Regions from separate parts of the Actinoplanes sp. NPDC023936 genome, predicted to be linked through region 4. Evidence: riboswitches for the same ligand, from Rfam matches in the RefSeq annotation. Region 4 holds a riboswitch; each other region holds the start of a gene.
What was found. A riboswitch is a leader RNA that binds a small molecule or an ion and turns the genes downstream of it on or off. The one in region 4 is predicted to bind cobalamin.

Region 1: linked by a shared signal. The riboswitch ahead of AB0F72_RS39370 (ribonucleoside-diphosphate reductase subunit alpha) and the one ahead of AB0F72_RS05365 (VWA domain-containing protein) in region 4 are both predicted to bind cobalamin.
Region 2: linked by a shared signal. The riboswitch ahead of cobN (cobaltochelatase subunit CobN) and the one ahead of AB0F72_RS05365 (VWA domain-containing protein) in region 4 are both predicted to bind cobalamin.
Region 3: linked by a shared signal. The riboswitch ahead of bluB (5,6-dimethylbenzimidazole synthase) and the one ahead of AB0F72_RS05365 (VWA domain-containing protein) in region 4 are both predicted to bind cobalamin.

What each region holds. Positions count from the first base shown of each region.
Region 1 is NZ_JBEZZR010000056.1:32,953-40,028, forward strand. It holds gene AB0F72_RS39360 (BTAD domain-containing putative transcriptional regulator) at 1-881, opposite strand, end outside; gene AB0F72_RS39365 (diacylglycerol kinase family protein) at 1,370-2,293, shown strand; cobalamin riboswitch at 2,334-2,549, shown strand; gene AB0F72_RS39370 (ribonucleoside-diphosphate reductase subunit alpha) at 2,664-5,006, shown strand; gene AB0F72_RS39375 (ribonucleotide-diphosphate reductase subunit beta) at 5,006-6,001, shown strand; gene AB0F72_RS39380 (sulfite exporter TauE/SafE family protein) at 6,063-7,013, opposite strand.
Region 2 is NZ_JBEZZR010000001.1:311,887-318,962, forward strand. It holds gene AB0F72_RS01405 (precorrin-2 C(20)-methyltransferase) at 1-1,106, opposite strand, end outside; gene AB0F72_RS01410 (precorrin-8X methylmutase) at 1,111-1,731, opposite strand; gene AB0F72_RS01415 (precorrin-3B synthase) at 1,728-3,056, opposite strand; cobalamin riboswitch at 3,162-3,285, shown strand; gene cobN (cobaltochelatase subunit CobN) at 3,321-6,854, shown strand; gene AB0F72_RS01425 (hypothetical protein) at 6,859-7,076, opposite strand, start outside.
Region 3 is NZ_JBEZZR010000014.1:140,867-147,942, forward strand. It holds gene AB0F72_RS20375 (patatin-like phospholipase family protein) at 1-35, opposite strand, end outside; gene AB0F72_RS20380 (DUF6069 family protein) at 70-474, opposite strand; gene AB0F72_RS20385 (histidine kinase) at 583-1,719, shown strand; gene AB0F72_RS20390 (response regulator transcription factor) at 1,772-2,434, shown strand; gene bluB (5,6-dimethylbenzimidazole synthase) at 3,637-4,272, opposite strand; cobalamin riboswitch at 4,311-4,518, opposite strand; gene fahA (fumarylacetoacetase) at 4,530-5,699, opposite strand; gene AB0F72_RS20405 (hypothetical protein) at 5,696-6,481, opposite strand; gene AB0F72_RS20410 (cupin domain-containing protein) at 6,478-7,076, opposite strand, start outside.
Region 4 is NZ_JBEZZR010000003.1:173,955-181,030, reverse strand. It holds gene AB0F72_RS05375 (ABC transporter ATP-binding protein) at 1-288, shown strand, start outside; gene AB0F72_RS05370 (ABC transporter permease) at 285-1,520, shown strand; cobalamin riboswitch at 1,675-1,800, shown strand; gene AB0F72_RS05365 (VWA domain-containing protein) at 1,858-4,047, shown strand; gene cobO (cob(I)yrinic acid a,c-diamide adenosyltransferase) at 4,407-5,006, shown strand; gene AB0F72_RS05355 (cobyrinate a,c-diamide synthase) at 5,000-6,346, shown strand; gene AB0F72_RS05350 (cobalamin biosynthesis protein) at 6,343-6,723, shown strand; gene AB0F72_RS05345 (hypothetical protein) at 6,845-7,076, opposite strand, start outside.

The sequences.
Region 1 (7,076 bases), on a different contig from region 4:
CGGGTCTTGCCGACCCCACCCGGACCGATCAGAGTGATCACCCGGTCGGTGTCCAGCGCGGTGCGGATCGCGGTGAGCTCGGCGGTCCGGCCGAAGAAGCGGTCCGCGCTCCTCGGCCGGGCTCGGCGGTGCGATCCCGGATCCTCTTCGAGGATCCTCCGCTGCATGTCGATCATGGCGGGCGACGGGTCCAGGCCGTAGTCCGCCGACATCCTTTCCCGGTACGCCCTGACCACCGCCAACGCCTCCGGGGTACGGCCGGTCGCGTGCAAGGCGCGCATGAGCAGCAGATGTGGCCGTTCCCGCAACGGTTCCGCGAGGGCGAGGGCCTCGATCTCGGGTAGCGCCTCGGCCGCCCACCCCGCGTCGATCCGCCGGTCCAGACACTCCTCGCGCAGGTGGCGGCGCCACTCGGCGAGCCGGGCCACATCCGGCGCGAACGCGAGCCGGTCCGCCACGTCCGACAGCGGATCCCCCCGCCACACGTCGAGCGCCGCGGCGAGCGTGGCGGCGGCCAGGTCGGCGGGCTGGTGACGGGCCCGGGCGATCAGCCGCTCAACCCGGTCGACGTCCAACCCGTCGCCGTCCCCGGCGTGGTCGTCGCTTGTCAGCGCGAGCCGGTAGCCGCCCGACTCGCGGCGGATCACGTCACCACCGGTGTGCCGCCGGAGCCGGGACACATAGCTGTGCAGATTGCCGAGCGCGTTGTCCGGCGGCTCACCCTCCCAGAGCGCGTCGATCAGCTCGGCGACCGAAACCGGGCGGCCGCCGGCGAGCGCGAGACGGGCGAGCAGGACGCGCTGCGGCATTCCGGTGAGCGGGATTGGGACACCGTCACGGGTCAACTCGACCGGTCCCAGCACCCCCACCCGGATCCCCACCGGGCCATTCTCCCCGGCCGTCACCACCGATGACCAGTAGTTATCCGCTCCCCGACACAGCACTGTGCACCAGCCGGACCAGCCGGACCAGCCGGACCAGCCGGCCCGGAGCGCGCCGGCTGAAAGCAAGACCGGGCCGTAGCTGGCGCAGGTCATCACACCGGATAACCGCGCTCACCTACGGCTCGAACCACCCAGCCGTAGCTGGCGCAGGCCACCACACCCGAATAGCCACGCTCAACTACGGCTCGCACCACCCGGCCGTAGCTCAATCAGGTCACCGGCCTTGATGACCTGCCTGCGCTACGGCTCGGCGGCAGCGCAGCGCAGCGACGGCCACGGCCACGGGCACGGCCACGGCAACGGGCACGGCAACGGCCATGGCCACGGCAACGGGCACGGCGACGGCAGCGGCAACGATCGCGGCCTGGGGACTGTCCAAGGTCACCCGCGACGCTTCCGGGACGGGCGCCGGATAGGGTCGGGCGGTGCGGACGAAGCAGCAGCTGACCGACGACATCCGGAGCGAGCGGCGCGCCGCGCTCGTGGTCAACGCGCGGTCGCGGCGGGGGCGGCAGTTCTACGATGACGCGCACGCCCGGCTGCAGGCGGCCGGGTTCAAGCTGCTCGGATCCTACGGCGTCGAGGGCGATCTGGAGCGGAGCCTTCAGCAGGCGATCGACCTCGGCCCGGACCTGCTCGTGGCCGGTGGCGGCGACGGGACGATCAGCACGGCGGGGCGGATGCTGGCGCACCGGGACATGGCGCTCGGGCTGCTGCCGCTCGGCACCACCAACAACTTCGCGCGGACCGTCGGCATCCCGCCGGACCTGGACACGGCCGTCGCGACGATGACCGAGGGCGCGGTGATCGATGTGGACCTCGGGATCGCCGGTGACATGCCGTTCACCAATCATGTCGGCGTCGGCCTCTCCGCCGAGGTGATGATCAACGCGCCGAGCCGGCTCAAGAGGGCGATCGGGCGGTTCGCGTACCCGATCACCGCGCTGGGCCTGTTGAGAAAGCACAGACCACTGCGGGCGACGGTTCGCGCCGGCGGGCGGGAGATCGTCTTCGCCACCCACCAGGTGTACGTGGCGAACGGTGGTTTCCACGCCGGCCGGCCGATCACCGCTGACGCGCACGCCGACGACCGGCTGCTGGTGGCCTACCCGGTGGGCGGCGCGACCCGCCGTGAGCTGCTGCGCGAGACGGCCCGCAACGCGTTGACGGGCCACCGCCGTACCCTCCATGAACGTCCTTTTCTCGCGGTCGGCGAGCTGTGGCTGGAGACGGATCGGCCGGCGGCGGTCGAGGTGGACGGTGAGCCCTGCGGGCAGACGCCGCTGCGGATCGCCCTCGATGCGAACGCGCTGCGGATCATGGCGCCTCCGGGTACTGAAGATCACTGACACAGCATGTTGGGTTGCGCGAACGAACGCCCGCCCAGATATGGTGTCTCCCGCAGCTGGTTCGGCCCCGCGCGAGCGGACGCCGAGGCAAGAGGGAATCCGGTGGAAGTCCGGAACTGCCCCGCAGCGGTTAGTGGGAACGACCGCCGTCAACGAAGCACTGGACCGCGAGGTCTGGGAAGCGACGGCCATTAGGCGATCTTGAAAAGGATCACGCCCGCGAGTCCGAAGACCTGCCAGCGCGCCGCATGCCACCTGGCGTGCGGCGGTCGAAGGTCGCGTGGGACGACCGACGCCGAAAGCCGGCCGCCACGCGTGCCCGGTGGCGTCTCCCCGTGCCCCGAGACCATGGGCTCGCGAGGAGAGAGCAATGCACACCGAGCAACGACGGCACACGATGCAGGTCCGCAAGCGCAACGGCGAGACCGAGCCGGTCGACGTCAACAAGATCGTCAAGGCGGTCGAGCGCTGGGTCGCCGACCTGGACGAGGTCGACCCGCTGCGGGTCGCCACCAAGACCATCAGCGGGCTCTACGACGGCGCCACCACCGCTGAGCTGGACAAGCTGTCGATCCAGACGGCCGCCGAACTGATCAGCGAGGAGCCGCAGTACTCCCGGCTCGCCGCCCGGCTGCTCGCCGCGTTCGTCGAGCAGGAGGTCGGCGAGGAAGGCGTCACCAGCTTCAGCGAATCGATCAGGCTGGGGCACCAGCAGGGTCTGATCAGCGACGAGACAGCGACATTCGTCGCGGACAATGCGACAAACCTCGACCGGGCGATCGATGACGCGAACAACCTGCGCTTCGAGTATTTCGGGCTGCGCACCGTGGCCGACCGTTACCTGCTGCGGCACCCCACCAAGCGGACGGTCATCGAGACACCGCAGCACTGGCTGCTCCGCGTCGCCTGCGGCCTCTCGCAGACCGCCGACGAGGCGATCGGTTTCTACCGCCTGATGTCCAGCCTCGCCTATCTTCCCAGCTCACCGACGCTGTTCAACTCGGGCACCCGGCACACTCAGATGTCGAGCTGCTTCCTCGTCGACTCGCCGAAGGACGAGCTGGACTCGATCTACGAGCGGTACCACCAGGTCGCGAAACTCTCCAAGTTCTCCGGCGGCATCGGCATCTCCTGGTCGCGGGTCCGTGGCCGCGGCGCGCTCATCCGGGGCACGAACGGCAAGTCGAACGGTATCGTCCCGTTCCTGAAGACGCTCGACGCGGGCGTCGCGGCGGTCAATCAGGGCGGCCGGCGCAAGGGCGCGGCCTGCGTCTATCTGGAGCCGTGGCACCCGGACATCGAGGAATTCCTGGAATTGCGGGACAACACCGGCGAGGAGTCCCGGCGCACCCACAATCTGAACCTGGCGAACTGGATCCCGGACGAATTCATGCGCCGCGTCGAGGCCGACGAGGACTGGTCGCTGATCGACCCCTCGGACGCGCCGATGCTGCCGGACCTGTTCGGCGACGAGTTCACCGAGGCCTACCAGGCGGCCGAGAAGAACGCCGTCAAAACCGTCAAGGCCCGCGATCTGTACGGGCGGATGATGCGCACCCTGGCGCAGACCGGAAACGGCTGGATGACGTTCAAGGATCCGTCCAACCGGCTGTCCAATCAGACCGGCGCGCCGGGCAACGTCATTCACCTGTCCAACCTGTGCACCGAGATCCTCGAGGTGAACAACGACGACGAGACAGCGGTCTGCAATCTCGGCTCGGTCAATCTGGGCGCGCACGTCACAGCGGACGGGGTGGACTGGGAGAAGCTGCGGGAAACGGTGCGGACGGCCGTGGTCTTCCTGGACCGGGTCATCGACATCAACTATTACCCGGCGCAGCAGGCCGCCGCGTCGAATCCGCGCTGGCGGCCGGTCGGGCTGGGCCTGATGGGATTGCAGGACGCGTTCTTCACGCTGCGGCTGCCGTTCGACTCGGCCGAGGCGCGGGAATTGTCGACACGCGTGCAGGAGGAGATCTTCCTGACCGCGCTGGAATCGTCGGCCGCTCTCGCGGAGCGATTCGGCCCGCATCCCGCGTACCCGGAGACCCGCGCGGCCAAGGGCGATCTGCACCCGGATCTGTGGGGCGCCACGGTGTCGCAGACGTCGCGCTGGACCGCCGTGAAGGAGCGGATCGCCGAGCACGGTCTGCGGAACTCGCTACTGATCGCGATCGCTCCGACCGCGACCATCGCCTCGATCGCGGGCTGCTACGAGTGCATCGAACCGCAGGTCAGCAACCTCTTCAAGCGCGAGACGATGTCGGGCGAATTCCTTCAGATCAACACCTATCTGGTACGGGAATTGAAGTCCCGCAATCTGTGGACCGGCCCGATTCGAGAGGCGATCAAACGCGCCGAAGGCTCGGTGCAGGGCATCGCCGAGCTCCCCGCCGACGTGCGGGAACTGTTCCGCACCGCGTGGGAACTGCCGCAACGCGCGCTGATCGACCTGGCCGCGGCCCGGGCGCCGTACATCGACCAGTCCCAGTCGCTGAACCTCTTCATGGCCGCGCCCACCATCGGCAAGGTCTCGTCGATGTACCTGTACGCCTGGAAATCCGGCCTGAAGACCTCGTACTACCTGCGGTCGCGCCCCGCGACCCGCATTCAGCAGGCGACCGTCTCGGTGGCACCGAGCGTCATCCCGGCGCTCACGCCCGCCGAAGCCTGCTCCCTGGAGAACCCCGAATCGTGTGAGGCCTGCCAGTAATGCTGCTCGACCCCGGAATGGACCTGACCCTGCGGCCGATGAAGTACCCGCACTTCTTCGACCGTTTCAAGGACGCCATCAAGAACACCTGGACCGTCGAGGAGGTCGACCTGCACTCCGACCTCGCCGACCTGGCCAAGCTGACGCCCGCCGAACAGCACCTGGTCTCCCGGCTCGTCGCGTTCTTCGCCACCGGCGACACGATCGTCGCGAACAATCTGGTGCTCAACCTCTACCAGCACGTCAATTCGCCGGAGGGCCGGCTCTACCTGTCCCGGCAGCTGTTCGAGGAGGCCGTACACGTCCAGTTCTATCTGAATCTGCTGGACACCTACGTGCCCGATCCGGACGAGCGGGCGGCGGCGTTCGCGGCCGTCGACAACATTCCGTCGATCGCGCGCAAGGCCGAATTCTGCTTCCGGTGGATCGACTCGGTCTTCGAGCTGCGCGAGCTGCGGACGAAGGCGGATCGTCGGGCGTTCCTGCTCAACGTGATCTGCTTCGCCGCCTGCATCGAGGGGCTGTTCTTCTACGGCGCGTTCGCGTACGTCTACTTCCTGCGCTCCCGTGGTCTGCTGCAGGGGCTGGCGTCCGGCACCAACTGGGTGTTCCGCGACGAGAGCATGCACATGGCGTTCGCGTTCGACGTGGTCGACCAGGTGCGTGCCGAGGAGCCGGACCTGTTCGACGCGGAGATGGAGCAGCAGGTCCGCGACATGCTGGCCGAGGCCGTGGAGTGCGAGGTCCAGTTCGCCGCCGACCTGCTCGAACAGGGCGTCAGCGGGATGTCGCTGGGTGACATGCGGGAGTACCTGCAGCACGTGGCGGACCGGCGGCTCGCCGCGCTCGGCATCGCGCCGGTCTACGGCAGCGGAAACCCGTTCGCCTTCATGGAGCTGCAGGACGTCCAGGAGCTGTCCAACTTCTTCGAGCGGCGCGTCTCGGCGTACCAGGTGGGCGTGACCGGCACCGTCAGCTTCGACGACGACTTCTAGGGCTTACGGCCACGGAAAACGCCCCGGGAGATCAGCTCCCGGGGCGTTCGCCGTCGATGGATCAGGCCCGGGCCGAGGCCTTCTCGTCAGGGGTCTCGCCGGCGGCTGCGGCGGCCTCCGCCTCGGCGAGGATCCGCTCGTCCTCCGCCTTGTGGCTGCGGTACTGGTTGATCGCGTAGACCAGGGCCGCGGCCCAGGCCAGGTAGATCACGGCGTAGATCGAGTAGCGGACCGGGTCGGACGCGTCGATCCAGTCGCTGCGCAGCAGGGACCGGGTGTTGGTCAGGATGATCACACCGCCGACCGCGGCGCCGAGCACCCTCGGCGGGATGTGCCGGACCAGCCAGGCGGCGATCGGCGCGGCGATCATGCCACCGATGAGCAGCGCGCCGACCCAGCCGTAGTCGATGTTCTCGTCGCTGAGGCCCCAGAGGAAGCCGAGGCTCGCGGCGACCGCGATGAGGAACTCGCTGGTGTCGATCGAGCCGATCGTCTTGCGCGGCTCGAGGCGGCCGCTCGCCAGGATCGCCGGGGTGCCGACCGGGCCCCAGCCGCCGCCACCTGTCGCGTCGACGAACCCGCCCACCAGGCCCAGCGGGGCGAGGAACCGCTTGCGCAGCGGCTTGCCGAGGTGGCCCTTGGGCAGCCCCTGGAAGGTGAAGCGCAGGAACACGTAGAGGCCCAGCACCAGCAGGATGATCGCCATGAGCGGCGCCGCGGTCTCGGTCGACAGGTTGGAGAGGAGCGTCGCGCCGGCGAACGCGCCGACGGCGCCCGGCACACCGATCCGAAAAACGACCTTCCAGTCGACGTTCCCGAACTTCCAGTGCGAGAAGCCGGAGACCAGCGTGGTGCCGATCTCGGCTAGGTGCACGGTGGCCGAGGCGGCGGCCGGGTTGGTTCCGATCGCGAGCAGCAGCGTCGTGGACGTGACGCCGTACGCCATGCCGAGGGAGCCGTCGACGAGCTGAGCGCCCAGGCCGACGAGCGCCAGGAGGAGAAGTTTCCGCATGTCTCTACCGCCAGTGGTGGATGGGGTGGATACGTGCCCCTGCGGGTTGGCTGCACTGCCTAC
Region 2 (7,076 bases), on a different contig from region 4:
TGCGGGTCCTCGGCGGTCTCCAGCACCGCCGCCGCCATCGCGAAGACACCCGGGTCGCCGGACGAGACGACAGCCACCCGGCGGCCGCGTTTCGCCAGGTCGAGGGCGAAGGCGGCACGCTCGGCCTCGACCCGGTTGTCGGAGGGGTGCCGGCGCTGCCGGGGGCTCACCGGCACCCGGTCCACATAGGGCCCGTAGCCGACCACGTCGTCGGCGGTGGCGAGGGCGGCCTGCGCTTCCGGGGTGAGCCAGTCGCGGGGGCCCGGCCCGAGGCCGATCACGGTGACGCTGGCGGGGCGCGTGGCCGTTCCCGGCTTCTCCGCGCTCTTCTCGTCGCTGTTCTCGTCGCTCTTCTCGTCCGTGAACGCCGCCGCGGCCGGACTGGGCAGGAGCGCCAGAGAGAAGTACGGGACCGTGTCCGGATCCACCTCGCTCAGCGGCCCTGACCGTTCCCGATCAGTGGTGGCGCGCTCCACGTACCACGCGTCGGCCAACCGGCCGGAGCGTTCCAGGGCGTCGCGGACCCCGGTGAACGTGCGGCCCAGCTTCATCACGGCGGCCGAGTCGGTGGTGGACAGCCGGGTCGCCAGTTCCTCCGCAGGCAGAGTGCCGGGCAGCACGGTGAGCACCTCGTCGCGCTCCATCAGCGGCCGGCCGAGAACGGCGGAGGCCGCGCTCACCGAGGTGACACCGGGGACGACGGCCGTCTCGTACCGGTCGGCGAGCCGCTTGTGCATGTGCATGTAGGAGCCGTAGAAGAACGGGTCGCCCTCGGCGAGCACCACCACGTCCCGGCCGGCGTCCAGGTGCGCGGCAAGGCGGGCGGCCGCCTCGGCGTAGAACTCGTCGATGGCGCCCTGGTAACCGCCGGGGTGATCGGTCCCCTCGGTGGTCACCGGGTAGATCAGCGGTTCCTCGATCTGCCCGTCCCGCAGGTAACCGGCGGCGATCGCCCGGGCGTTGCTGCGGCCGTGCCGGGCCGCGTGGTACGCCACCACGTCGGCCGCCGCGATCAGCCGGGCGGCCTTCACCGTGACCAGCTCGGGGTCGCCGGGGCCGAGCCCGACACCGTAGAGCCGGCCGGGCCGCGTTGCGTTGGTCGTCATGTGCCTACTCATTTTCCGATGCCAGGGCGTTGATGGCCGCGGCGGTCATGGCGCTGCCGCCGCGCCGCCCGCGCACGATCAGATATTCCAGTCCGGAGCCGGCGAGCGCCTCCTTGGACTCGGCCGCGCCGATGAAACCGACCGGGATCCCGAGCACCGCGGCCGGCCGGGGCGCTCCCGCCTCGATCATCTCGAGCAGGCGGAACAGCGCGGTCGGCGCGTTGCCGATCGCCACCACGGCGCCGTCCAGCCGGTCGCCCCAGAGATCCATGGCGGCGGCGCTGCGGGTGTTGCCGATCCGGGCCGCGATCTCCGGGACGGCCGGGTCCCGCAGGGTGCAGATCACGTCGTTGGCGGCGGGCAGCCGGGAGCGGGTCACGCCGGAGGCGACCATCTCCGCGTCGCAGAGGATCGGGGCGCCGCTGAGCAGCGCCTTCCTCGCGGCGGTGGCCACACCGGGACTGAACCGCACGTCCTGGACCAGGTCCACCATCCCGCAGGCGTGGATCATCCGCACCACGACGCGGGCCACATCGGACGGCAGGCCGGTCAGGTCCGCCTCGGCGCGGATCGTGGCGAACGACCGCTTGTAGATCTCCGCGCCGTCGCGCACGTACTCCATCAGGGCCTCCTCGCTGTCGCCACAACAGCTCCTAGATCACGGCTGGGGTCATCGGTGTCGGGGTCGACGGTGTCGGGGTCGACGGTGTCGGGGTTGATCATGGTGTCGGTCACGGTGTCGGTCTCGGCGTCGGTACCGGTGTTCGCGCCGGTCGTGGCGCCGCTGTTCGGGCGGGACACCTGGTAACCGGTGGGGGTGGCCTGGACCTGGACGTGCCGGCCCGCGGGGCTGCCGCACGCCCGCGCGCAGCCCACCCAGTGAACCGGGAGGCCGTCGACGAAACGCGCGGCTCTCGTGGCGTCGGCACGGACATCGGCGAGGGATTTCGCGCAGCCGGGGCGGCCGGCGCACGCGGTCACGCCCACCCACGGAGAGTCCGCCGCCAGAGCGAGACCGGAATCGATCAGCTGGTCCGCCCACTGTGCCGCGTCGGCGCGCGGGAGGTCGGTGACCAGGACGCCCCGCCACGGTGTGATGACGAGCCGGGTCGCTTTCTCCAAGACCCGCATGGGTACGCCACCGAGCCGCCCCAGCGGGACCAGGGCGCCCACCGCGACGAGCGGGGAGCCGGGCTGGTCCAGCACACCCAGCAGATCACCGGGCTCGAGCGCCTCGACCGGGCCGATCGGTTCCGTGTCCGCGGTGGTCGGGCCGAGGGCGGCGCGGACACGGGCGGCTACTCGGGACGGGCCGTCGGTGAGCTCGCGCAGTCGCCAGGCTGCCGGGCCGCCGCTGCGCTGGGCCTCCCGCTCGGCGAGGAAGGCGTGTGCCGCCGCCAGCATCGTGGGGACCACCGTCTCGCCGTCCACGCGGATGCCCGCGTCGTGGCCGCCGAGCCGGATAGCGAACCGCTCGGGCACACCACCCGGCGCAGGCCTGGCGGGGACTGCGGCGACGTCGGCGGCCAGGGGGACGTGGCCGATGGCGAACAGGAACTTGCCGGGGAGGCGGGACAGGGCGGGGTCGCCGAGGAGGGCGGTGTCCAGCTGGGATGTCAGAGCGCGAAGCGCCGGTCCGGCCAGTGGGGGCGCCGCGATGTTCCGTACCGCATCGTGGGTTGCCGACGGCAGGAGGCCGGCGGCGCGCAAGCGGGCCGCCAAGGTCTCCGCGTCCTCTGCTCGCACGCCTCTGACCTGGAGGTTCGCTCGGGAGGTCAGCTCCAGGAAACCGTCGCCGAACTGCTCGGTCAGCTCGCGCAGAACACGCAGCTGCGCGCCGCTCAGCACGCCCGCGGGCAGACGGACACGCGCCAGCAACCCGTCGGCCGCGGCGTGCAACCGCAGGGCGCCGGGGCAGGCGTCGGTGTCGGACTGCCGGAGGGGTGTCACGGCCCGGATACTACGGGCGGCCACCGACAGGACCACATCCTCGGGTCGCCACCCGGCTGTATCGGTGATGTCACCCCACCTTGACGGCGGGCGGGAGCGTTCGGAAAGGTGGGAGGTCTACGAGCGGCGAAGCCGCGGAGGAAGCCGGTGCGAGTCCGGCACGGTCCCGCCACTGTGACCGGGTTCCCAGCCCGGGAGTCAGGAACTCCGTTCGCCGTGATCCCAACTACTCCGGGGCGCGGACCCCGAGGGGGAGCGCAACGCGTGTTTCTGCTGCTGTCCACGTCCGACACCGACCTGCTCAGCGCCCGGGCCAGCGGCTCGGCCTGGCGGCTGGGCAACCCGGCCCGGACCTCGGTCTCCGATCTTCCCGCCCTGCTCGACGGCGTCGACCTGGTCGTCGTCCGCATCCTCGGTGGCCGCCGCGCCTGGGAGGAGGGCCTCGACGCCCTGCTCGCCGGCGACGTCCCGGTGGTGGTCCTCGGTGGCGAGCAGGCCCCGGACGCCGACCTGATGAAACTCTCCACGGTCCCGGCCGGTGTCGCGGCGGACGCGCACGTCTACCTCGCGCAGGGCGGCGCGGAGAACCTGGCCTCGCTGCACGACTTCCTGTCCGACACGGTGCTGCTGACCGGCAACGGGTTCGCGCCGGCCGTCGAGGCGCCGCAGTGGGGTGTGCTGCCGCGCGCCGCGTCCGAGGGCGGGCCGGCGACCGTGGCGGTTCTCTACTATCGCGCCCATCACATGGCCGGGAACACCGCGTTCGTCGAGACGCTCTGCCAGGCGATCGAGGCGAAGGGCGCCCGCGCGCTGCCGATCTTCACGGCGTCGCTGCGGACCGCGCCGCCGGAGCTGCTGGCCGAGCTGCGCACCGCGGACGCCCTGGTGGTGACAGTGCTCGCGGCCGGTGGCACCAAACCGGCGACCGTGGGCGCCGGTGGCGACGACGAGGCCTGGGACGTCGGCGTGCTCGCCGACCTGGACGTGCCGATCCTGCAGGGGCTCTGCCTGACCAGCTCACGGGCCGCGTGGGAGGCGAGCGACGACGGGCTGTCGCCGCTGGACGCGGCGACGCAGGTGGCGATCCCGGAGTTCGACGGGCGGATCATCACGGTGCCGTTCTCGTTCAAGGAGATCGACCCGGAAGGGCTGTCGGTCTACGTCGCGGACCCGGAGCGGGCCTCGCGGGTCGCCGGGATCGCCGTGGCGCACGCCCGGCTCCGGCACGTGCCGCCGGCCGATCGCAAGATCGTCCTCATGCTGTCGGCCTATCCGACCAAGCACTCGCGGATCGGCAACGCGGTCGGGCTGGACACGCCCGCCTCGACGGTGGCCCTGCTGGACGCGCTCGCCACCGCCGGGTACCGGATCGGGGACTTCGGGTCCTACGACGGCGACGGGTTGATCCACGCGTTGATCGCGGCCGGCGGGCAGGACTCGGACTGGCTCACCGAGGAGCAGCTCGCCGGCAACCCGGTGCGCATCTCCGGCGAGGCGTACCAGGCGTGGTTCGAGACGATGCCGGAGGACTTCCGGACCTCGGTGGAGCAGCACTGGGGGCCGCCGCCCGGCGAGCTCTACGTCGACAGCGGGGACATCGTCCTCGCCGCGCTGCGCGACGAGAACATCGTGGTCATGGTGCAGCCGCCGCGCGGGTTCGGCGCGAACCCGGTGGCGATCTACCACGACCCGGACCTGCCGCCGTCACATCACTACCTGGCCGCGTACCGGTGGATCGCGGACGACTTCGGCGCGCACGCGGTGGTCCACGTCGGCAAGCACGGCAACCTGGAATGGCTGCCCGGCAAGAACGTCGGCATGTCCGCCTCGGACGGCACCGACGCGGCGCTCGGCGACCTGCCGCTGATCTATCCGTTCCTGGTGAACGACCCCGGTGAGGGCACGCAGGCCAAGCGCCGGGCCCACGCCACGCTCGTCGACCACCTGATCCCGCCGATGGCGCGCGCCGAGTCCTACGGCGACATCGCCCGGCTGGAGCAGCTGCTCGACGAGCACGCGAACATCGCCGCGCTCGACCCGGCGAAACTGCCGGCGATCCGGGCGCAGATCTGGACCCTGATCCAGGCCGCGAAGATGGACCACGACCTCGGGCAGTCGCAGCGCCCCGGGGACGAGGAGTTCGACGACTTCATCATGCACATCGACGGATGGCTGTGTGAGGTCAAGGACGTGCAGATCCGGGACGGGCTGCACGTGCTCGGCGCGGCCCCGGCCGGTGAGGCGCGGATCAACCTGGTGCTCGCCATGCTGCGGGCGCGGCAGATGTGGGCCGGGAAGGTGGCCGCGCTGCCCGGTCTGCGGGAGGCGCTGGGCCTGGCCGAGGACGCCCCGCTCACCCGTGTCGACGAGATCGAGGCCGAGGCCCGGGCTCTCGTGACGGCGATGGAGGAGCGCGGCTGGGCTCGTGACGGCATCGCGGACTTGTCGGACAACGCCGATGTGATCCGGGTGCTGGAGTTCGCCGCCACCGAGATCGTCCCCCGGCTCGCGAAGACCACCGACGAGATCACGCACGTGCTGCACGCGCTCGACGGCGGCTACGTCCCGGCCGGTCCGAGCGGCTCCCCGCTGCGCGGCCTGATCAACGTGCTGCCGACCGGCCGCAACTTCTACTCGGTCGACCCGAAGGCCATCCCCAGCGCCCTCGCCTGGGAGACCGGGCAGGCCATGGCGGACTCGCTGCTCGACCGCTACCGCGCCGACCATGACGGCACCTGGCCGAAATCGATCGGTATTTCCGCGTGGGGCACGAGCGCCATGCGTACCGCCGGCGACGACATCGCCGAGATCCTCGCCCTGATCGGTGTGCGGCCGAACTGGGACCCGGCGTCCCGGCGGGTCACCGGCCTGGAGCCGATCTCCCGCGCGGAGCTGGGCCGGCCCCGGATCGACGTGACAGTGCGTATCTCCGGCTTCTTCCGGGACGCGTTCCCGCACGTTGTCGCGATGCTCGACGACGCGTTCACGATGGTCGCGACGCTGGACGAGCCGGACAACTACGTCCGCGAGCACGCGCTGCGGGACCAGGGCGAGCACGGCGACTGGCGGCGGGCGACCATGCGGATCTTCGGGTCGCGGCCGGGTGCGTACGGCGCCGGGATCCTGCCGCTGATGGACAGCCGGAACTGGCGCGACGACGCTGATCTGGCCGAGGTCTACGCGGTGTGGGGCGGTTTCGCGTACGGGCGGGACCTGGACGGCGTTCCGGCGCGACCGGACATGGAGAACGCGTACCGGCGGATCGAGGTGGCGGCGAAGAACATCGACACCCGTGAGCATGACATCGCGGACTCCGACGACTACTTCCAGTACCACGGCGGCATGATTGCCACGGTTCGCGCGCTCACCGGGAAGGCGCCGGCCGCGTACATCGGCGACTCCACCAACCCGGACCAGGCACGGACCCGCAGCCTGACCGAGGAGACCGCCCGGATCTTCCGGGCCCGGGTGGTGAACCCGCGCTGGATCGCCGCGATGCGGCGGCACGGCTACAAGGGCGCGTTCGAGCTGGCGGCCACCGTCGACTACCTCTTCGGGTACGACGCCACGGCCGGCGTGGTGACCGACTGGATGTACGAGCAGCTCGCGGCGAGTTACGTGCTCGACCCGGACAACCAGAAGTTCATGCGCGAGTCCAACCCGTGGGCGCTGCACGGCATCAGTGAGCGACTGCTGGAGGCGGCCGAGCGCAAGCTCTGGGAGTCACCGGATCCCGCGACCCTGACCGCGCTCCAGCAGCTCTACCTGGAGACCGAGGGCGAGCTGGAGGACAACTGAGCGGTCAGCCCCAGTTCTGAGGTGCTTGCTGCCGCGTCGTCACGTTGATCCGGTTGAAGAAGTTGCTGGTGGCGATCCACAACACGATCGCCGCCAGCTCCGGCTCGGTGAAGTGCTTCGCGGCCTTGTCCCAGATCGGCGGGGCGACGCAGGCGTTTAGCGGATCTTGGAGGGATCGGGGTGGCTGGTTCTCAGTGCGGACAAAACGGATGCTCGGGAGCA
Region 3 (7,076 bases), on a different contig from region 4:
ACGCCACCGCCGCCGAGAACCAGAGCCTTCGTCACGTCCTGGACCTTAACCGAAGATCGAAGAACACGGTTACCGGCACTGTCGCCGGCCCGGCAGGCCGAGGATCAGGGCCAGGCCGACCGTGAGATGCATGCCGATCAGCGCCAGCGTGGTGGTCAGGTCGCCGCCGGCGCCGAGCGGGCCGGCCAGCGACAGCAGCAGCACGATCGAGGCGATGACCCGGAAGGTCCGGGCCGGGCGGCGGCTGCGGCGCTCCAGGATCACGAGCAGAGCCCAGGCGGCGACTCCGGCGAGCAGGGCGGTCACCACGACCGCCACCGGGCCGATCGCGCCCTGGTCGACGACCAGGTCATGGCCGCCCCACGGGTCGTTCACGGCCCACAGCAGCAGGGCGCCGGCGGCCCCCGCCCCGATCGTGACGGGGCGGCCGTTCCGTCGTACCGGGGAAGGGGTGTGTGTCTGATGCGTCGTCATGCCGGGAAGCATCGATGAATCGGCGGGCGCGCACATCGGGCCGCGGACGGGGTGGCCTACGACTTTGGATGGTGTCGGCCGGCGGTGGTCGATGGTTAGCCTCGCTGCGTGACCGATCGTCGCAGAATCGTCATCGCCGTCGCCTGGACCATGATCGCGTCCGGCGGCCTGATCGCGGTGTCGATCGTGTCCTGGTGGAGCGATCGGCCGGCCGGGCCGCTGCTCACCCTCGACCTGGTGGCCGGCGGCCTCGGCTGGCTGCTCACCCCACTGCTGCTCCGCCGGCCGGTGACGGCGACCGCGCTGCTCACCGCCCTGGCCGCGCTCTCCCCCGCGGTCACCCCGCCGGCCACGATGGGCGCGTTGCAGGTGGCCCGGCGGCGGCGCTTCCCGGTCGCGATCGGCGTGGCCGCCGCCGGCGTCGCCGCGCACGCGATCCAGGGGGCATGGCGATCCGCCGGTGGCATGTCCTACGGCTGGTGGCTGATATTGATCACCATTGGGTACGGTGCTCTGCTCGGCTGGGGAGCCTGGGCCCAGGCCCGCGAGGCGCTGATCAGCTCCCTGCACGACCGGGCCCGCCGCGCCGAGGCCGAACAGGGCCGCCGCGTCGCCGAAGCCCGGATGCTGGAACGCCGCAGGATCGCCCACGAGATGCACGACGTGCTCGCCCACCGGCTGTCGCTGCTGGCCACGTTCGCCGGCGCGATGGAGTACCGGCCGGACTCCCCGCCCGAACAGCTGTCCCGCGCCGCCGGAGTGGTCCGCGACGGCGTGCACCAGGCCCTGGAGGAACTCCGCGAAGTGATCTCCCTGCTCCGCGAGGACGAGGTTGCCGACGCCGACCCGGGCCGCCCGCAGCCGGTGCTCGCCGACGTGCCCCGCCTCGTCGAGGAGTCCCGTGACGCCGGCACCGCGGTGCGGCTGAGCTGCTCGGTGGAGGGCGCCGAGGAGGCGCCGCCGGCGGTGGCCCGGACCGCGTACCGGGTGATCCAGGAAGGACTCACCAACGCCCGCAAACACGCGGCCGGCCAGCCGGTCTCCGTGGCGATGCGCGGCGGCCCCGGAGCCGGGCTGGAGATCTCGCTGGTCAATCCGCTGACGACCGCCGCCCCGCCGGGGTTCTCCGGAGGGGCCGGGCTGGTCGGCCTCACCGAACGAGTCAGCCTCGCCGGCGGCCGGCTCGACCATCAGGCGACCGGAGGCGAGTTCCGGTTGCACGCGTCGCTGCCGTGGCCGCCATGACTCCGCCGGCGGGTGCGCTCGCGGGCGGGGGCCGGCAGCGCGCGTCGTTACGATGGCCGCCATGACTCCGCCGGTGCGCGTGCTCGTGGTGGACGACGACGCCCTCGTGCGCGCCGGGCTGACCATGATGCTCGACGGCGCGCCCGGCCTCGCCGTCGTCGGTGAGGCCGACGACGGCGACAAGGTGCCCGCCGCCACCGACGCCCACCACCCCGACGTGGTCCTGATGGACCTCCGGATGCCCCGCGTCGACGGCATCACCGCGACCCGGCGGCTGCGGGCCCGGCCCCGGCCGCCCGAGGTCATCGTGCTGACCACGTTCGACACCGACGAGAACATCCTGCACGCGCTGCGCGCCGGGGCCAGTGGCTTCCTGCTGAAGGACACGCCGCCCGCCCGGATCGCCGAGGCCATCCGCCAGGTGGCGGCCGGCGAGCCGATCCTGTCCCCGCGGATCACCCGGCGGCTGATGGACCGGGTGGCCGTGCAGGCCGGGGCCTATGCGCGGGCCACCGGGGTGCTGGCCGGGCTCAGCCCCCGGGAGCGGGACGTGGTGGTGGCGATCGGGCAGGGCCGGAGCAACGCGGAGATCGGCGCGGAGCTGGACATGACGCTGGCGACCGTGAAGACGCATGTGTCGCACGTGCTCACGAAGCTGGGGCTGGACAACAGGACGCAGATCGCGCTGCTCGCCCACGACGCGGGGCTGGTCTGAGGGGTCGCGGTCGGGGTTGGCGTCTCGCGGTCGTCGGCGTGTCGGGGTCCAATCGTGGATCGGTGAGGCGGGCTGGCGCGCAGTGCTCTCGGAACAGGCATCCGGCAGCACTGGTGACCAGCTCGTGTGGCCCGGCTGGCCGTCGGTGTTCTCGCCGGCCCGGCGGGACAGCACCGAGCGCCAGCCGGACCGCGCGCTTCCACGATCCACCAGCCGAGGACAGCACTGACGACCAGCTGGACCAGCTGGTCGTCAGGGCGCTCGGCCGCGGCAATGGTCCCGAGGCACGCATCACCGTTGCGGGGCCAGCCGAAAATCAGGGCCAGACCGCCCGTCAGCACGAACCGTTGTCACCCAGCGTGCCGACATCCGCGGTCAACGTCGCGCTGCGCGGAAACCCGCGGACGCCCCAGGCCCCACAGGGTGACGAAAACCCCCAGCGCTCCACGGTCGGCGGCGACCGACCGTGACGCGCGACCGCATCGGCCGGTGAGCCGTAGCCCGGGCATGTTTCTCGGGCCGGGAACGTGCGTTGGCTACGGCCCGGGTCGGTGAGCCGTAGTTCAGGCAGGTTTGTCGGGCCGGGAGCTCACAGCTACGGCTCGGGGCGGTCAGCCGTAGCTCAGGCAGGTTCTTGGGGCGGCGGGTCAGCACTGGTGGCCAGCTCGTCTTGCTCGGCTGGCTGTCAGCGTTCTCGCGGACCGTGTGGACAGCATCGAGCGCCAGCCGGACCGCCCCATCCCACGATCCCCCGAGGACAGCAACGATGACCAGCTGGACCGGCTGGTCCAGCTGGCCGTCAGTGCTCCCGGGCCCCGGCCCTGTTGTCGAAGCGCGGCGTCGCCGCTTGGGCGAGCCGAAGACCCGGGCCGCTCCGCGCGGACCCTTGTCACCCTGCGTGCCGGCATCCGTGGTAAACGCCGCGCTTTCCGGAAACCCGCAGACGCCCCGCGCCCCACAGAATCCCGCGAACCCGCAGCGGTTCACCGTCGCCGGCCACCCACCGTGACACGCAACGCAAGCGGCACACCGCCGGGCGGCCGGTTCCCGGTCGCGAACCCCGGCGGACCACAGCGGGGTCAGCACTGACGACCAGCCGGACCGGCTGGCAGAGCGGGCGGGGCGGGGCGGGGGCGGGCGGAGCGGACGGGGGCGGAGGTCAGCCCACGGGCGGGGGCGGGCGGAGCGGGCGGTAGCGGAGGTCAGCCCACGGGCGGGGACCACCTGTTCTCGTGGACCGCTGACTGCCACGGGGTTCGGTGGCGCCAGCCGTGGCGTTCCAGGTCGGGGGTGTGTTCCAGGTGGGTGACCGGGCCCAGGCAGAGCCAGGCGACCGGGCGGATGGTCGCCGGGATGCCGAGCAGGTCCTGGACGAACGGCTCGCGGTAGAAGGAGACCCAGCCGACGCCCAGGTTCTCGGCGGTGGCGGCCAGCCAGAGGTTCTGGATCGCCAGGCAGACCGAATACAGCCCGGCGTCGGCGATGGCGTGCCGGCCGAGGACCGCCGGGCTGCCCCGGTCCGGGTCGTAGGTGACGACCACGGAGAGGGTGGACTCCCGTACCCCCTCAATTTTGATCTTGGAAAATGTCGCGGCGGCACCCGGGTCGAGGGTGGACGCGAACGTCGCGCGCTCCTGCTGGACGTGATCGTGGAAGGCGGCGCGGGTCGTCTCGTCGCTGACCAGGATGAAGTCCCAGGGCTGGGAGAGGCCGACGCTGGGCGCGGCGTGGGCGGCCGCCAGTACGCGATCGAGGACGGCCGGCGGGATCGGGGCGCCGGTGAACTGGCCGCGGACGTCCCGGCGGCGGTGGATGACGTCGTACAGCTGACTGGACATGGGCAGGCTCCCGCTGCGGTTCGGCCCGGACGGACGGCCCGGGCGACAGTCGGCGAGGCCGGTCTTCGGACTCCCGGATCGTCACCTCACCGCCCGCCTTCCCAGCCGAAGCGGCCAGTGGCTGCGCTCGCGCGCGTGGGCGGCGGCTCCCCGGTCACCGCGGCGGGCCCGTGCCGGAATTCCACCGGCTTCCCAGATTCTCCCCGGCCTTCAGGGGGCCGGGGCACCTCGCATCAAAGTTCGTGCCGTGTCACACCCTAGACGATGCGGCCACGGACCTCGCCGAGGCTGATCGTGGAGCCGCCCGGGCCCGGCGCGACAGCGCTGATCACCACCTCGTCGCCGTCCGCCAGGAACGCCCGGGTCGAGCCGTCCGGCAGCGTCAGGGGCTGCTGACCGTTCCAGGACAGTTCGATCAGCGAACCCGGTGAGCCGCCGCTGATCGTTCCGGACGCGTAGAGGTCGCCGGTGCGCAGGGAGGCGCCGTTGACGGTCAGGTGCGCGAGCATCTGTGCGCCAGTCCAGTACATGTCGGCGGCGCGCGGCTCGGAGATCACGTGACCGTTCAGGGTCACCGTGAGCCGCACGTCCAGGCCCCACGCCGGCGTCTTCTCGTCGTCGAGGTAGGGCTGCAGCGGCACGGTTCGCTCCGGCGGCGCCACGCGGGCATGGTCGAGAGCGGACAGCGGGACGATCCACGGGCTGATCGAGGTGGCGAAGCTCTTGCCCAGGAACGGGCCGAGCGGAACGTACTCGAAGGCCTGGATGTCCCGCGCCGACCAGTCGTTGACCAGGCAGACCCCGAAGACGTGCTCCTCGAACGCGCCGAGCTCGACCGGCTTGCCGAGCGCGGACCCGACGCCGACGACGAAGCCCAGTTCGGCCTCGATGTCCAGCCGTTGCGAAGCGCCGAAGACCGGGCCGGCCGGACTGGTCCGCTGGCCGCTCGGCCGCACGATGTCGGTTCCGGACACGACGACGGTTCCGGCACGGCCGTGATAGCCGATCGGGAGGTGTTTCCAGTTCGCGGTGAGCGGCTCCTGGCCGGGGCGCAGGATCCGCCCGAGGTTGGTGGCGTGCTGCTCGGAGGCGTAGAAGTCGACGTAGTCGGCCACCGTGAACGGCAGGTGCAGCGTCGCGTCGCGGGCCGGCACGAGATGCGGCTGGAGCAGATCGCGATAGATCTCGTCGGTGACCCAGGTGGTCAGCTGTGCTCGCAGGTCGGCCCAGACCCGCGGGCCGGCGGCCAGCAGGGCGTCCAGGGACGGCCCGGCGACCGCGCCCGCCAGCTGCGGGGCGAGCCGCCGGACGGCCGCCGGGAGATCGATGATCTGGTCGCCGATCGCGACGCCGGACCGGGGATGCGCGTCGGCCGCCGTGCTGAACACGCCGTAGGGCAGAGTGGCCGGGCTGCCGAGCGGGCTCACAGGATTCCCTCCGGGAGAAGTCCGAGCTGCAGCAGGCCGTCGACAGGCTCGCTGATGCTGCAGGTGCCGAAACTGACGAACTGCCGCCGCACCTCGCGCGCCAGCCCGTCATCGATGGTGGTGATCGCCGCGGCGACCCGGTGGCCGTCCTGGTCGGCGAGCGCGGCCGCGATCTCGCCGGCACCGCCACCCTGCACGGCGTGCGCGGTCGCGACCAGCACGTTGAGGAACCCGTGATGCTCGAAACCGGTCAGCGGGTCACGGTGGCGGATCGGGTCGTGCAGTCCCGCGGTGAGCTTGAACGGCACACCGCCCTCGGTCGCCCGGCAGAGCGCCTCAGCCAGATCCTTTTCGGTCGGGAACGCTTCGGCCCGTACCCCACCGGTCCTGATCTTCAATCGCAGGCCCGCGTCGCGCAAGGCCGCGACGCGCGTCGCGGTGATCTCCGCCCAGGCAACTTCGCGGTACGCGCTACGCGTCCCGCCCCGACCGATCAATCCCGGCGCCTCGATCGCCACGACGTCGATCGCCGTCGACGCCGCCGGGACGGCGGCCAGATCCGGCCCGGGCAGGACGAGTGACACCGGCAGGGGCCGTCCGCCGGCCGCCGCCGCCGCGATCAGCTCGTCGAGGCGGGCCAGCGAGCAGACGAACGGCCCGAGCAGCGGCTCCAGGGGCGACAGTTGCCGCTCCCGGTACGCCTTGACCGCGTCCGGGATCGGCAGATCACCCGGCGGGAAGATCGCCGCGTCGTCGAAGAGCCGCAGGAAGATCGGGTTCACGGCGTGCGCGCCCAGGTCCAGGCGTAGACGCCGTCGTCGCTGATCCGGCCGGCCTCGCCGAGACCGAGCGGCCGGAACGTGTCCACCATGACGGCCGTCTCGTCGAATCGTTCCGCGCCGAGGCTGGCCTCGATCGCGGCCGGCTGCGGCCCGTGCGGGTAGCCGCCCGGGTGCAGGGTGATCGACCCGACGTCGATGCCGGAGCCCTTGCGGGCCTCGTAGTCGCCGCCGACGTAGAACATCACCTCGTCGCTGTCGACGTTGGAGTGGTAGTAGGGCACCGGCACCGCGAGCGGGTGGTAGTCGACCTTGCGCGGCACGAAGTTGCAGATCACGAAGTTGGCGCCCTCGAAGACCTGGTGCACCGGCGGCGGCTGGTGGATCCGGCCGGTGATCGGCTCGTAGTCGGCGATGTTGAACGCGTACGGATAGAGGCACCCGTCCCAGCCGACCACGTCGAACGGGTGGTGCGGCAGCACGTGCACGCTGCCGGCCAGCCCGGCCGGGCCGTCGCCGCGGTGCTTGATGTAGACCTCGACCTGGGCCTCCTCCACCTGCCGCACACCTGACGGCAGGCGCAGGTCGCGCTCGCAGT
Region 4 (7,076 bases):
CACCGGGCGTACGCGCTGCCCACCACGATGTCCGGCGGCGAACGGCAGCGGGTCGCGATCGCCCGGGCCCTGGTGAACGAGCCGGCGATCCTGCTCTGCGACGAGCCCACCGGCAACCTCGACTCGGCCACGTCGCTGCGGCTGCTCGGGCTCTTCGACGAGCTGCACGCGGCCGGTCTCACCATCGTGGTGATCACCCACGACGCCACGGTGGCCGAGCGGGCGCGGCGCGTGGTCCGGATCGTCGACGGCCGGATGGACGAGCTGCCGGCCGGAGCGGTGCGGTGAGGCTCCGCCGGCGCCGGGCCATTCCGGAACGATCCGTCTTCCGTCTCCCCGACCTGATCGCCGAGGCGGTCGCCGGCATCCTGCAACGGCCGGCCCGCTCCGTGCTCACCACCCTCGGCACGGTTCTCGGGGTGGGCGCCTTCGTCGCCGTCCTGGGCCTGACCTCGACCGCCACCGGCCAGATCGGCAAGCACTTCGACGCGCTCGCCGAGACCACCGTGACGGTGACCGACGCGGGGGAGAGCGGCGTCAGCTTCCCCGCCGACGCCGACCAGCGGATCAACCGGCTCAACGGGGTGGTGGCGTCCGGCGTCTACTGGAACGTGCCGCTGCGCCGCCCGGTGATCGGCTCGGCGCCCGACGTGCGGGCCGAGTCGCGGGGCAACGCCGCGGACCTTCCGGTGTACGCGGCGTCGGCCGGCGCACTCGCCGCGGCCAAGCCCGCCGTGCGTACCGGCCGGCTGTTCGACGCCTTCCACGACAAGCGCGGCGAACACGTCGTGGTGCTCGGCCCGGCCGCCGCCGGCCGGCTCAACATCCACCAGCTCAGCGGCCGTCCCGCGGTCTTCATCGACGGCCGCCCGTTCACCGTCGTCGGCATCATCTCGGACACCGAGCGCCTGCCCGAGCTGCTCCTCGGCATCGTGCTGCCTCGGGCCACCGCCGAGGATCTCTATCCGGCGCCCGACCCGGCCGTGAACCCGGCCAAGATGGTGATCGAGACGCGTCTCGGCGCGGCCCAACTGATCGCCCGGCAGGCGCCGGTCGCGCTGCGCCCGGACGGCGCCGGCCTGCTCCGGGCCGTGCCGCCGCCCGACCCGCGCAGCCTGCGCGACGATGTCGACACCGAACTGTCCGGGTTGTTCCTCGCGCTCGCCGGGATCTGCCTGGTGATCGGTGCGGTGAGCATCACCAACACCACCCTGGTCGCGGTGATGGAACGGGTCGGCGAGATCGGCCTGCGCCGGGCACTGGGTGCGCGGCCCCGGCACGTGGCCGGTCAGTTCCTCACCGAGTCGACAGTGCTGGGCGCGCTCGGCGGGCTGACCGGCACGGCGCTGGGAGTGGGCGTGGTCCTCGCGGTGGCGCTCGCGCGGGAGTGGACGGTCATCCTGGACCCGGCCACCGTGCTGCCCGCCCCGGTGATCGGCGCGCTGACCGGGATGCTGGCCGGGCTCTACCCGGCGCTGCGGGCCGCCCGCACCGAACCCTCCGAGGCGCTGCGCCGCTAGCGCCGCCCGCACCGAGCCGTTCCGGACGCGGCGCCGATTGAGCTGTCGGACGCGGCGCGGGGAGGCCCGGGAGGCGCCGGAGCGACCGTCGTCACCGGTGCTCGCGTTGACGCGTACCCCGCCGGTGAGAAAGAGTGACCGGCGAGCGGTAGCGGAGGAACCCGGTGCGAGTCCGGGACGGTCCCGCCACTGTGACCGGGGAGCGACCCGCACGTCCAGCCACGGCTTCGCCATGAGGCCGGAAGGCGCGGTGATCGCCGATCCGGGAGTCAGGAGACTCCGGCCGCTCGTTCGTGACTGACGTGCGGGCGTGGACACCCGCGCAGAAGGGACCCTCGTGACAACTCCCTACCCGTTCACGGCCGTCGTCGGCCTCGATGATCTGCGCCTGGCGCTGCTGCTGACAGCGGTCTCCCCGGCGGTTGGCGGTGTGCTGGTGCGCGGCGAGAAGGGCACCGCGAAAAGCACCGTCGTGCGTGCGCTGGCCGGTCTGCTGCCGGGCATCGAGACGGTACGCGGCTGCCGGTTCGCGTGTGACCCGGACGCCCCGGATCCGGGCTGCCCGGACGGCCCGCACCCGATCGGTGGCCCCGCCGACGCCCGCCCGGCCAGCCTGGTCGAGTTGCCGGTCGGCGCCACCGAGGACCGAGTGGTGGGCACGCTGGACCTGCAGCGGGCGCTCAGCGACGGCGTGAAGGCGTACGAGCCGGGTCTGCTCGCCGCCGCGCACCGGGGCGTGCTCTACGTCGACGAGGTGAACCTGCTCCCCGACCACCTGGTCGACCTGCTGCTGGACGCCGCCGCGATGGGCCGTGCGCACGTCGAGCGTGACGGTGTGTCGGTGAAGCACGCGGCACGTTTCCTGCTGGTCGGCACGATGAACCCGGAGGAGGGCGAGCCGCGCCCGCAGCTGGTGGACCGGTTCGGCCTGGTCGTCACGGTGGCGGCGCCCCGCGACGCGGTGCAGCGGGCCGAGGTGGTGCGCCGGCGGCTGGCCTACGAGGCGGACCCGGATGGGTTCGCCGCCCGGTTCGCCGAGGCCGAGCGCGAGGTCGCCGCCCGGATCGCCGCCGCCCGCGCGCAACTGCCCAGCGTCCGGCTGCCCGACACGGAGCTGGACCGGATCGCCCGGGTCTGTCTCGCCTACGGCGTGGACGGCATGCGCGCCGACATCGTGGTGGCCCGCAGCGCTGTCGCCCTGGCCGCCTGGCACGGCCGCGACCGGGTGACCGCCGACGACGTCCGCGACGCGGCCCGGCTGGCCCTGCCGCACCGGCGGCGGACCGACCCGCTCGATCCGCCCGGCACCGACGAGGAGAAGCTCGAGCAGGCCCTCGCCGAGGCCGAGCGCCAGGCGGCCGAGCAGGACCCCGGGCCAGCTGATCACGACGGTGACGATTCGGACGGTGACGACCCGGACGGCGACGGCCCGCCCGAGGGCGGCGGGGGTGGCGCACCGCAGGGCCCGCGTGACGGCGGCGGTCCCGGGAGCCCGGCCGGCGACGACCCGGGCGGCCCAGGGGACAACGGCGCCGGGCAGCAGGCGGCGAACGACGCGGGATCCGGCTCCGGGCCGGCGGCGGACCCCGCGGGGCAGGCCGCGGACGGCTCCGGGCAACCGGGGGAGACCGGCGCCGAACAGGCCGGCAAACCCGGTGTGGCGGCCAGTGCCGGGCCGGCCTATCGCACCAGGACACTGCGCATCTCGGCCCGTGGCGAGGGGGGCCACGCCGGACGGCGCTCCCCGGCCTACGCCCGGCGCGGCCGGGTCGTCGGCAGCCGGGCTCCGGTCGGCAAGCTCGCGGGCGCGCCGCACCTGCCGGCGACGCTGCGTGCCGCGCTGGACCGGACGGGCGCGGAGGCCGCGCTCCGCCCATCCTCCGATATTTCGGAAATATCCGGAATGTTGCGGCGGCGGGTTCGCGTGGCACCACGAGATCTGCGGGAATCGGTGCATGTGGGGCGGGAGGCCAACCTCGTGCTCTTCGTCGTGGACGCGTCCGGATCGATGGCGGCCCGGAAGCGGATGACACTGGTCAAGACGGCGGTGCTGTCGCTGCTGCGGGACGCCTACCAGCGGCGGGACCGGATCGGGATGATCACGTTCCGGGGTGCGGACGCCGAGGTGGTGTTGCCGCCGACGTCCAGTCATGAGGTCGGCGTGATGCGGCTGGCGGCGCTGCGGACCGGTGGGCGGACCCCGATCGCGGCCGGGCTGCGCGCCGCGGCGGCGACCATCGCCACCGAGCGGCGGCGTGACCCGCGCCGGCGGCCGTTGCTGGTGCTGGTCACGGACGGGCGGGCCACCAGCGGCCCGGACCCGCTGCGGCTCGCGCCGGCGCTGAACGGGGTGGCGACGGTGGTCGTCGACTGCGAGTCCGGTCCGATCCGGCTCGGTCTGGCCGGGCGGCTCGCCGCCGCGCTGAAGGCCGAGCTGATGCCGCTCGAGCGGTTGCAGGCATCGGTCCTGCCGGGCCCCGGAGCGGCGCCCGCTCCGGCGGACCGCGCCTACCGCCGGGCGGCCTGAACCCCACAGCGTGTGGAGTTGGGGCGCGTTCCGCACCCGAACTCAACACGCAGGCGGGGGAGCGGGACTGCGTGTGGAGTTGGGGCGCGTTCCGCACCCGAGTTCAACACGCAGGCGGGGGGCGGGACTGCGTGTGGAGTTGGGGCGCGTTCCGCACCCGAACTCAACACGCGGGCGGGGGGCGGGACTGCGTGTGGAGTTGGGGCGCGTTCCGCACCCGAACTCAACACGCGGGGGTGGGAGCGGGACCACTGACGGTGGGTGAGGGGAGCGAGCCGGCCCGCGCCGGGTCGCTGGGTTCTCGGTGACGGCTCGGGTTGGCGGGACGGCGTCACCCGTACAAGGAAAAGGGTGGGAAAATGCCTCAAGGGAAAGTCGCCGTGACTCCGGACGACGGGCTGACCACGCGGCAGCGGCGGCGGCAGGCGGTGTTCGCCGTGCACACCGGGGCGGGCAAGGGCAAGTCGACGGCGGCGTTCGGGATGGCGCTGCGGGCGTGGAGCGCGGGGTGGCCGATCGGCGTGTTCCAGTTCGTGAAGTCGCAGAAGTGGAAGGTCGGCGAGGAGTCCGCGCTGAAGGCCCTCGACGGCGTCAACGGCACGCCGGTGACCTGGCACAAGATGGGCGAGGGGTGGTCGTGGATCCAGCGCGCCGGTACCGAGCGTGACCACGCCGCCGAGGCCGCCGAGGGCTGGGCGCAGATCAAGCGGGACCTCGCCGCGGAGAGCTACAAGTTCTACGTGCTGGACGAGTTCACCTACCCGATGAAATGGGGCTGGGTGGACGTCGCCGAGGTCATCTCCGTCATCCGGGATCGTCCCGGCACGCAGCACATCGTGATCACCGGGCGGGACGCGCATCCCGACCTGATCGCGGCGGCCGACCTGGTCACCGAGATGACCAAGGTGAAGCATCCGATGGACGCGGGGCGCAAGGGACAGCAGGGGATCGAATGGTGAACCGGGTCGTGATCGCCGCGCCCGCGTCCGGGCACGGCAAGACGACAGTGGCGACCGGGCTCCTCGCGGCGTTCCGGCAGCGCGGTCTCCGGACAGCGCCGTTCAAGGTCGGGCCGGACTACATCGACCCGGGCTATCACGCTCTCGCGGCCGGGCGCCCCGGGCGCAACCTGGACCCGGTCCTGGTCGGCGAGGACATGATCGGGCCGCTGTTCGCGCACGGGTCGGCGGGGGCCGAGATCGCGATCGTGGAAGGGGTGATGGGCCTCTACGACGGCCGGACCGGCGCCGGCGAGACCGGCTCCACCGCCCAGGTCGCGGAGTTGCTGCAAGCCCCGGTGATCCTGGTCGTGGACGCCGCCGCGCAGGGCCGGTCGGTGGCCGCGCTGGTGCACGGCTTCCGCAGCTTCGGGACGGTCCGGCTGGCCGGGGTGATCCTCAACCGGGTCGGCTCGGACCGGCACGAGCAGATCCTGCGCGACGCGTGCGAGGAGGTCGGCACGCCGGTGCTCGGTGCGTTGCGCCGCGCCGAAGCGGTCGCCGCCCCGTCCCGGCACCTCGGGCTGATCCCCGCCGCCGAGCGCCGCGCGGAGGCCCTGGCCTCGGTCGACGCGCTCGCCACGCTGATCGCCGCCTCGGTCGATCTGGACGCGGTCGCGGCGGTCGCCCGGTCCGCGCCGCCGCTTGCGGTTTCCGCGTGGACCCCGATCTCTGAGGACCCGGTTCCGGGCCGTCCGATCGTCGCGGTCGCCGGTGGCCCGGCTTTCTCCTTCGGGTACGCGGAGACGACCGAACTGCTGACCGGAGCCGGAGCCGAGGTCGTGATCGTCGACCCGTTGCGGGACGAGTCCCTGCCGGCCGGGACGCGGGCCCTCGTGGTCGGCGGCGGGTTCCCGGAGGTGTACGCGGCCGAGCTGTCGGCGAACGCCCCGCTGCGCTCCTCGGTCGCCGCGCTGGCCGCCGCCGGCGGACCGATCGCTGCCGAGTGCGCGGGGCTGCTGTGGCTGTGCGACTCGCTGGACGGCAAGCCGATGTGCGGCGTGATCGAGGCCGAGGCGGCGATGACGCCGTCGCTGACCCTGGGATACCGCGACGCCGTCGCGCTGTCGGACAGCCCGCTCGCGGCGGCCGGGACCCGGGTCACCGGGCACGAGTTCCACCGGACCGTGGTGCATCCGCGGTCCGGGGTGCTGCTGTCGCCGGCCGGCGGGGCGGCGTGGGCGTGGCGGGGCGCGGACCCGGAGGGGTTCGCCGGTCCGGGGCTGCACGCGTCGTATCTGCATCTGCACTGGGCGGGGCATCGGGGGATCGCGGAGCGGCTGGTGCGGGCGGCGGCGTGATCGCCGTGGGGGTCGGCGCCCGGTCCGGGACCGGGCCCCACGAGTTGTCAGCCGCGGTGCGGTCGGTGCTCGACGCCGCCGGGATCCCGGGGGAGCGGGTCGCGGTGCTCGCCACCGTGCATCGGCGGGACGACGTGGTGCGGATCGTGGCGTCGTCCCATGGCTGGCGATTCGTCGCGTTCACGGTGCCGGAACTCGCCGAGGTGCCGGTGCCCACTCCGAGTGTGGCGGTTGCGGCAGCGATCGGGACGCCGGGAGTAGCGGAAGCGGCGGCGCTGCTGGCGGCCGGTCCGTCGAGCGTGCTGCTGGTGCCGAAACGCATCGTCGGAACGGCGACCGTGGCGATCGCCCGGTCATCCTGTGAGCCTGATGCCTGACGGTCGACGATGGTGACGCGACCTCAACGTTGATCGCGGAGGGTCGTGCCGACCGGTCGTCCGGGCAGCCATGGCGGCCCGGACGACCAATCAGCGGGGAGTCGAGATGAACCGCATCAGATCATCGGCGCTCCCGCCAGCCGGCTTCGATCAGCACCCGGCCGACGGCGGCCGACGCCGCATCGACAGCCTGCCGTGACGGGCTCACCGGTTCCTCCGGCCGCAGCCAATGCGAGACGAACAGCCCGGTCGGCCCGTCGAACGTCAGCGGCCTGGGGAAGAGCTTCGCCACTTCGCCGGGGAGGGAACCCAGCCGCCGGGATACATAGAAGTCCTCGGGGAACGATTCCTCG